Regions from separate parts of the Paenibacillus sp. FSL M7-1414 genome, predicted to be linked through region 2. Evidence: predicted binding sites of a transcription regulator. Region 2 holds the regulator's gene; each other region holds the start of a gene.
What was found. The regulator Rex, encoded in region 2, represses fermentation and respiration genes when NADH is low (regulators of the CRP and FNR family bind a similar motif). The targets are predictions, from matches to a motif close to TTGTGAAATATTTCACAA.
Positions count from the first base shown of each region.

Region 1: adhE (bifunctional acetaldehyde-CoA/alcohol dehydrogenase) is a predicted target of Rex. The motif match lies at 1,881-1,898, and genes of this name have one in related genera.
Region 3: MHH92_RS27975 (formate/nitrite transporter family protein) is a predicted target of Rex. The motif match lies at 1,210-1,227, and genes of this name have one in related genera.

Region 1 covers NZ_JBBOOS010000001.1:4,524,924-4,528,214, forward strand. Annotated here, with positions in the region: gene adhE (bifunctional acetaldehyde-CoA/alcohol dehydrogenase) at 1-1,800, opposite strand, end outside; gene MHH92_RS19675 (Crp/Fnr family transcriptional regulator) at 2,231-2,947, shown strand; gene MHH92_RS19680 (hypothetical protein) at 3,036-3,291, opposite strand, start outside.
Region 2 covers NZ_JBBOOS010000001.1:4,293,866-4,297,156, reverse strand. Annotated here, with positions in the region: gene dinG (ATP-dependent DNA helicase DinG) at 1-1,425, shown strand, start outside; gene MHH92_RS18545 (redox-sensing transcriptional repressor Rex) at 1,645-2,298, shown strand; gene MHH92_RS18540 (amidohydrolase) at 2,285-3,291, shown strand, end outside.
Region 3 covers NZ_JBBOOS010000001.1:6,404,290-6,407,580, forward strand. Annotated here, with positions in the region: gene MHH92_RS27975 (formate/nitrite transporter family protein) at 250-1,101, opposite strand; gene MHH92_RS27980 (FAD-dependent oxidoreductase) at 1,478-2,839, opposite strand.

The sequences.
Region 1 (3,291 bases), 230 kb from region 2:
TACAAATTTCGCTTTTACACCGAGACGTGGATATTTGTAGATCCGTTTGCGGATATCCATGAATTTCTGTTTCAAATCGTTGAAGTCTGTGTCCGGATATTCATAGAACAACCACATGGCTTTCGCAGCATCCATCGGTGATCCACCGCCGAGTGCGATAATGCAGTCTGGTTGGAAGCGGCGCATCATTTCGGTTCCGCGGTCTACCGTTGTTGTGGATGGATCTGGCTCAACATCGGAGAACACTTCGATCGCTACTGGCATTTGGCGTTGACGCAGATAGTGTTCTACCTTTTCAACATATCCAAGCTTCACCATCATGGCATCCGTAATAATGGCCACACGTGTGATGTCAGGCATTTTGGCAAGATACTGCGTTGCCCCTTTTTCGAAGTAGACTTTGTTCGGCACTTTGAACCATTGCATATTCACGGTACGGCGAGCCACCCTTTTCACATTGATTAAGTTCACAGCGGTTACGTTGGAAGAAGTCGAGTTACGTCCGTATGATCCGCATCCCAGTGTCAATGACGGCATGTTTGTGTTGTAGATATCCCCAATGGCACCGTGTGTGGATGGTGAGTTCACAATAATCCGTCCAGTTTGCAGACGATCTGCGAATTTGCCAATCACTTCTTCATTTGTTGAATGGATAACCGAGGAGTGACCCATGCCGCCAAAAGCAACCACTTCTGCTGCACGTTCAATGCCCTCTGCTGCCGTTTTAACTTTGTAACAAGCCAGTACCGGGCTTAATTTCTCAGCCGACAATGGGAATTTTGTACCTACCCCTTCAATCTCGGCCACGAGAATTTTGGTGCCTGCTGGAACTTCAATACCGCACAATTTCGCAATGCTTACCGCAGATTGACCAACAATCGCCGGGTTCACCGCACATTTCTCGGCATTAATCGCACCTGCTGTCAATTTTGCTGCTTCATCTTTGTTAACAAAGTAACAGCCATTTGCGATCATTTTTTTCTTCACTTGATCAAAGATTGGTTCTTCAATAATGACCGCTTGCTCGGAAGCACAGATCATGCCGTTGTCGAAAGACTTGGACAGAATCAAATCCGTTACTGCCTGATTAATATCCGCGCTTTTCTCGATAAAGCAAGGTACGTTACCCGGTCCTACGCCCAGTGCAGGTTTACCACAGCTGTACGCTGCACGTACCATGCCTGATCCGCCTGTTGCCAGAATGAGAGCCACATCATTGTGATTCATCAGTTCGTTTGTACGATCCATGGAAGGATCATCAATCCACTGGATACAATCTGCTGGTGCACCATGTTTCACAGCCGCTTCCAGCAGGATTTTGGCAGCTTCCCGGCTACAATTCTGTGCAGATGGGTGGAAGCCAAAGATGATTGGGTTACGCGTCTTGATGGAAATCAATGCTTTAAACATCGTCGTTGATGTTGGGTTGGTAACTGGTGTAATACCCATGATGATGCCGACCGGCTCCGCAATTTTCTGGAAGCTTTCATACTCGTTATCTTCAATCACACCTACGGTTTTATCGTACTTGATGCTGTGGTACACATATTCTGTTGCAAATATATTTTTGGTGATTTTATCCTCATACACTCCGCGGCCTGTTTCTTCTACGGCCATCTTGGCGAGCATCATGTGTTTATCCAGACCCGCAAGTGCCATCGCTTGCACAATCCGGTCAATCTGCTTCTGGTCCATCTTCATGAATGCGGCGTGTGCTTTATTCGCTTTGTCGATTAACGTTTGAATATACTGACCTGCTGTCGGTTCTTTTGCTGGGGCGACTTCGTTCTTTACAGCCATCTCCCTCATCCTCCTAAAGGTTCGTATTAGTTTGTCTCTCTCGTTTACATTCACATCGTAACATGACAATAAACTTAATTATGTGATTTTTTTCACAAAGTATAACAAATTTAATTTAAGTTTTGTAGTGTCCTTCATACGACCATTTTCACTTCCTATTTAAAATATAGAGCTGTAAAATTCATCCTCTCCATTAAAAGTGAATTTTATCACAATGTTTGAAATTTCGTCATTTTTGCCCCCTTTCCTTCCCCCTCAAACGGTAAGATTAGGTATATACTGAACTTAAAAATTGAACCACCGCAATTTGTACCGTCCTTCCTCCCGGCCGAGATGACCCTGATCAGGACGGCAACGGTTTGCGGCGAACCTCGGAGGCTACTGCTTACTACAGAAGGTCGTCCGATGGACATAAAGGGGAGATAGACTTATGAGAGAACTAACAACTGTACTGGAAAAGCGCGGTAATACTAACTGTTTCTCGGAAGCAAATTTCAACCATCTGCTGGTTACCATGAAAGATAGAACCTATCCGGAAGGTACACATCTGTACTGGGAAGGCGACATCTCTGACAAACTTTATTATATGAAACGGGGCCGTGCCCAGATCACCAAATCCACGGATGAAGGCAAGGAACTGATCATGTACATGTATCAATCCGGTGATATGATTGGGCAGGCTGATCCCTTCTTTGGCTCTAAACACAGCTTCTCAGCGGAAGTATTGGAGGACAGTGAGATCGGTGTACTGGAACATAAAGACCTGGAAATGTTAATCTGCCAGCATTGTGACTTCGCGATCGATTTTATGAAATGGATGGGCATCCACCACCGGTTGACACAGACCAAATTCCGGGATCTCATGTTATACGGCAAACCGGGTGCACTCTGCTCCACCCTCATTCGGTTGTCGAATTCGTATGGTGAGCCTCATGGAGAGCATGTCATTATTCACAAAAAAATTACTCACACGGACCTGTCCAATATGATTGGAGCCACTCGTGAAAGTGTAAACCGCATGTTAAGCGACCTGCGTAAGAAAGATGGGATTGAATATGACAATGGCATGATTGTCATCAAAGATCTGAAGATGCTGCAAGGAATCTGTCACTGTGAGCTTTGCCCGAACGAGATCTGTCGTATTTAATATTTGATTATGCTAATCGGAAATTGCTTATATATTTCAATGAAAAAAAGCCCAGTTCTCTAAAAAGAGATTGGGCTTCTTGGTATACTTAGGATGCATTGGTTAATTCAAGCTTAACCGCATCACGTGGATTCAATTTCATGTCCAGACCATTTTCCATTAATTCTTTGTCATTCACCATAATGACCCACCGCTCATTCATACGAGGCGTGACATTCTCGACCGAAACGACAAATTTGTTATTCTCCGACATTCTTACAATGCCGCTGGACTTCAACACATCACGAACTGTGCACTCTTGAACGTAGACGCCGGCATATTGACGATTAAGGGTTGGCATAATG
Region 2 (3,291 bases):
AAACATCTTGGAATGCATATGAAATATTTCACCTTGGTTCATACACTGACCCGCCTATTTAAAGACAGTCGTAATGGACAGTTGCCTATGCTTCGTTCGCAGTTATCCGGGCATGAAAATTCGGTGCAATGGGGCTCCATGGTGGATCAGATGTTCCCGCTCGCTCTTGAAGTTAAGGAGCTGTGGGATCGTATGAGCGATGCCTTGTTTGGTCTGTTGCCTGAACGAAGTGATGCTTCACCGGGAGAGACGGGGCAATTTTCACTGCGTCTGAAAGCATCTCAGAAACCTGCAAAATGGCAGGAGTTGCAGGATCTGGAGAACCAGATCTATGTGACTCTGGGTGATTTGGTTCGCAAAGGGGACAAATTGCTGCTTGAAGTGAAAGAGGATCAGGATGATTATCAATCGGATAGTCTGATCACGGACATTACAGGACTGCTGAAAGATCTGACCACATTGAAGGAGAATCTACGTTTCTTCATGCGTATGGATGATGCCAAAACGGTGTACTGGATGGAAGCCAGCGGCCAATTCCGCAGCAAATCTCTCCAGCTGTATGCCGTACCTGTAGATGTGAGTGCACAACTTAAGGATTTATTTTTTGATAAAAAGAAAAGTGTTGTGCTTACATCGGCTACGCTTTCGGTAGATAAGTCATTCCAGTTCATGATTGAACAGCTTGGCTTGCAGGAAGCGGCCGAGAACAATCGGCTGTTAACGTCGATGTTGCCATCACCTTTCAACTATCGCGATCAGGCACTTCTGGTGATTCCGCGTGATTTCCCGAGTGTGAAGGGAAGTGTGGGTGATGCGCACTTTGTTAATATGCTGGTGCAATCACTTGCAGAGACGGCAATTGCTACGCGTGGACGCATGATGGTTCTGTTTACTTCATACAAGATGCTGCGACAGGTCTATGATCCGCTGAAGGAGGCACTGTCTGGCAACGACATCTCGTTGCTTGGGCAAGGCGTTGACAGTGGAAGTCGTTCCAAATTGACTCGCAGGTTTCAAGATGCCAAAGCAACGGTACTTCTGGGCACAAGCAGCTTCTGGGAGGGTGTAGATATCCCGGGAGAGGCCCTAACCTGTCTCGCTATTGTTCGACTGCCTTTCCAGCCACCGAATCATCCGTTGGTGGAAGCCAAGAGTGAGTTGCTTCAGGAACAGAAGAAAAATCCGTTCATGAAACTGTCCGTGCCACAAGCGGTCATCCGTTTCAAACAGGGATTTGGCCGATTGGTGCGTACAGCAAAGGACAGAGGAATTGTCATTGTTTATGATACACGGGTGATTGAAGCGTATTATGGTAAATTCTTTTTGTATTCATTACCTGGTCCCAAAATGGAGCATATGCTCACGGAGCAAATGGTTCCACGAATCACCGAGTGGTTGGAAAAACCTGCTAATGAACAAAAATAATGGTTGTTTTGTTCGTTATATCATTGCATGACACTATCGTTTGGCGTTAAACTTTATTAGATATTTCCGTATCCGATTAAAGCAGTTGCACGTAAGAACTTATAACCCAAATTACAAGGAGCATTCTGTATAAAATGTCACGTTTATCTTTGAGTTTTATACAGAATGCTCATCTTTTCATCTATTATTTTATCGTGGCCTTGGTAAGGGGGAGCAAGAATGAAATCGGATAAAATTTCGGAAGCGGTGGTACGACGTCTGCCTGTATACTTGCGTTATTTGAACGAGTTGCATCAGCGTGAGGTGGCTACTGTTTCTTCTCAAGAGCTTGGACAGAGGCTGGATCTGAATCCGGCCCAAATTCGTAAAGACCTGGCTTACTTCGGTGATTTTGGTCGTAAAGGGATCGGGTATGATGTATCCTATCTGATCGAGAAAATTCGTCACATTCTCAAAATCGATCAGCAAATTAATGTAGCTCTGGTAGGAGCGGGTAACCTCGGTCAAGCCTTGTCCAACTACAACGCATATCTGAAAGACAACATGAAGATTGTTGCTGTATTTGATGCATATGGACCGAAGATAGGTAGTCAAATCAACAGTTTGACGGTAAAACCAATGGATGAATTGACGGAAGCGGTTAAAATGGAAAACATTCGCATCGGAATTATCACGGTTCCGGATACGGAAGCCCAAAATGTAGCCGATCAGCTTATTGAATCAGGAATTGAAGCGATCCTTAATTTTGCACCAACCATTCTAAAAACACCGCCGCATATCCGCATTCACCATGCTGACTTTACAACAGATCTGCTTAGTTTGGCCTATTACTTGGATACTGGAAAGGACGACGAGGAAGATGACAACAAATAGATGGGTAATTCACAATGGCAAATTTGCTGTTAATGAAGGCGGCACAACATGGAACGTGGTCCACGGATACATGGTTGTTGAGAATGACAAGATTGTGCATATTGGTGAGACATTGCCGGATGAAGACAAAAATTGTACCAAAGTGGATGGAAAAGGACTGTTCTTCCTGCCGGGTCTGATCAATACGCATGGTCATGCAGCGATGTCGTTGCTCAGAGGGCACGGAGACGATCTTGCATTGCAAGTATGGTTGCAGGAAAAAATGTGGCCGATGGAAGCGAAAATGACTTCAGAAGACGTATATTGGGGAACTTCGCTATCGGTGCTTGAAATGTTGAAAGGCGGAACTACAGCTTTCCTGGACATGTACGATCACATGGATCAAGTTGCCAAAGTTGTGGAGCAATCCGGCGTTAGAGCAGCACTGGCACGTGGTGTAATCGGGTTGTGCTCGGAGGAAGAACAATTGCGGAAGCTGGAGGAGTCGGCTGCGTTTGCGCGTGAGTGGAATGGACAGGCAGATGGTCGCATTACAACCGTAATCTCGCCACATGCACCATATACATGCCCTCCTGACTACATAGAGAAGCTTGTGCAGGTCGCGAACGACCTAAACCTTCCCCTTCATACACATATGTCGGAAACGCTTCGTGAAGTCGAGCAGAACGTGGCTGATTATGGACTGCGTCCTGTGGCACATCTGGAGAAACTGGGCTTTTTCTCTCGTCCATCCCTGGTTGCACATGCGGTGCATCTGAATGATGAAGAGATTGAGATTCTGGCCCGTCATGATGTGGCTGTATCCCATAACCCGGGAAGTAACCTGAAACTCGCTTCCGGTGTTGCGCGGGTACCTGCGTTGCTGAAAGCAGGAGTTACCGTGTCACTCGGAACAGACGGACCGGCAAGCAACAACAACCTGGATATGTTCGAGGAAATGAGACTGGCTGCATTGATCCACAAAGGTGTATCTGGTGACCCGACGGCAGTGCC
Region 3 (3,291 bases), 2.1 Mb from region 2:
GCATTAGGCTAGTGTTTCCCCACTTCCTCCTCATGCCATATCATGGACCACTCCCGAAATTCGCCATGAACAGGTTTCGTTCCCCCGAACCTTGTCATGGCGAATTTATTTTGCGTTAAACTCCAACAAGGACCTCATACAAAAAAAACGATCCCGCCCTGCTCCATCACAGCATATTCGCCATGAACCGAGCAAGATCAGAATCGTCTTCACTTCTAATACACGTGTATCCATACCTCGCTGTGCCCACTATGCTTGTTTGCTCAACATCACTCTAGCCTCCGTCTCCACAGCTTCGATCGACGTTGCTATCTCCGGCTTCACTTTTGGCTCAGCTTGGCGCAGGTACACCACCCAATAGGCTGCAGCTACAAACAGAGCACCACCAGTCAGATTCCCGAGCCATACCGGAATGAAATTCATCACATATTGACCCCACGAATAATGTCCTTCAAAGATTGCCGCCGGGATGAGGAACATATTGGCCACAACGTGCTGGAATCCAATCGCCACAAATGCCATCGTTGGAAACCAAATGCCCAGTACCTTGCCACTCATCGTATCCGAAGCATAAGATAACCACACGGCCAGCGCGACCAGCCAGTTACATCCGATGCCAGAGATGAAAGCTTGCAAGAAGCCGTCATGCAGCTTATGCCCAGCCATATCCACCACTTTCGCCAGATATACACCTTCTCCGGTCAGACCCAGCACATGTCCAAACGCGTACGCGACAAACAAAGCTCCAACAAAATTACCAATCGTCACTAAGGTTAGATTTTTCAACATGCTACCCACAGATAATTTTCTTGCAATCGTAGCAAGTGGAACTGCCATCATGTTACCTGTCAGCAGCTCTCCACCACCGATGAGTACCAAGATTAATCCAACCGGGAACACTGCTGCTCCAATCAGATTGACCAGACTTCCCCACTCAGCTGGCGCAGAAGCAATCACCCGAATATCCAGTAGAAACCCCAGCGCAATAAAAGCCCCTGCCAGAAAACTAAGCACCAGTACAGAAGACACCGGATATTGAGCCTTCTTCATTCCTGTTTGCGCCGTATATTGTGCAACCTCAAGAGGTGTTTTTGCTGCCATATCATTCATCCTCTCCTTCATTGTTCATCGTTTGGAAAAACGACCTGAATTTCATTGTTTATGCGTTGAATACCATATCTCAATTGTATCTTGGTACTGCGCAAAACTTTGTGCAAATTATCACAATGTTGTTTAAAAAGATACTTTCAGAGCGTCTTTGAATAGTTAAGTCAGCAAGAGTGTAGTAAGGCCTTTTGTAGCTAAAAAAATCACAAAAAAGACTGACGATATACTCGCCAGTCTTCTTTTCCTTTATAATCATCCGCCTTGTTTCGTAATCTTGGCAGTTATTGTACTCCTCTTATTTACGGACAAGCATGACTTATCTTTGTATGGCGTTTATCATGCCCTCTGTTCAACCATCTATTCTGCTTCCTTACACCATTGCTGGTGCTTTTACTTTTATTGGAGGCAGTGCTTGCAGACCAGCCGTGTTCAGGAAGTTCCATGGTTTGTTGTAATGTGGCTGGAAGAAGAAGTCGATGAAGGCCAGCTCATCTACGGTCATGTTATTTTGGATGCAGACCGAGATCGTATTAATCGATTGGGTCAGATCAACCTGAGACATCACCTGTGCTCCAACGATCCGACGAGTAGCCTGCTCATATACCACTTTAAGCAACAGTTTCTCAGCCGTTGGCATAAACTCCGGACGGTAGCTGTCTTCCAGTACGACAGATTCAACAATCAGGCCTTCGTCAGCAGCAGACATTTCCGTCATCCCTGTACCCGCGATATTTTGCTCATAAATTTTGATACCCGATGTTCCTTGTGTACCCATATACGGTGTCGTAGGACGAACCAGGTTACGGGCTACGAGTGTACCCATCCGCACGGCGTTGGTTGCCAGTGGAATGTAAGATGCTTTGCCTGTTGGGTTGTAATGAATAGCACAGCTGTCACCCGCAGCGAAGACGTCTTTTTGACTCGTTTGCATATATTTATCCACGATGATTGCGCCGTTTGGTAGCATATCCACTTGGCCTTTGAGCAGCTCTGTATTTGGACGGAAACCAATGCACAGAATAACCAGATCGGTTTCGAACTCTCCTTTGGACGTGATCACCTTAGTCACTTTGCCATTTTCACCAGTAAACTTCTGTACCGTTTGACCAAGAGCCAGTTTGATGCCGCGTCCAGTCAACGTATCTTCAATCGCATCCGTGAATTCAGGGTCCAAGTATTTGTTCAAAATACGGTCCACACTGTCGATCAGGGTAACTTCCTTGCCGTTCATCTGGAAAGCCTCAACCAGTTCTACGCCGATATATCCTGCACCTACAACGGTAACACGTTTGGCATCTTTGGCTTTTTCAATAATCGTGTTGGAATGATTGTAGTTTTTGCAAAGTAAAATGTTGTCCATCTCGATGCCTTCAAGCTTCGGAACGACAGGCCATGACCCCGTTGTCACGATTAGTTTGTCAAACGTATCTTCAAATTCTTCCCCGGTTTGCAGGTTTTTAGCCTGAAGGGTATGGCCCTTGGCATCTACTGCTGTTACTTCATGAAGCATCTTAGTCTCAACACCAAGCTCTGCCAGTTGATTAGGAGAAGAATAGAACAAGCCGTCAGGGTCTTTCACAACCCCACCTACGTAGAGTGCAATGCCACAAGATAGGAAGGAGATATTGTCATTGCGCTCATAAACGGTGATGGTAGCATCCGGGTACAATTTAGCGGTATTTACGATGGCTGCGGTTCCTGCGTGTGTACATCCGATAACTGCGATTTTCATTAAAAGTTCCTCCTCGAAATATATAAATGAGTTTGAATATAATGTTGTTATGGTTGTGAAACATTTCACTTCTTGTTCGAAACTGTGTATGTGATTTATTTCACTTTATACACTCATTATAATGTGATATTTTTCACATTGCAATAGGTTGAGCAAAAAAAGTTTGTCGAAGGAGGTCATTTCCCTGTATTTAAGCCTTTCTTCCCTTCATTGTATTGATTTCATTGTCCCCGGATTTGGGCGGGTTTATGCTATGTAATGGCTTCCGTGATCCCTGTATGAACACAGTGTGGACGTATAAAGTTAGAGTCCTCTCTTACATTCATGTTTTACTTGTACAAAAAATAAATGGCTTCAATTTTCATTACAGGGTTGATTTCATGGATCCGACTCCTACCTGTGAAGAGAATAAATCCGCGTATATAAAATAATCAAAGAAGCCCATCCTTGCT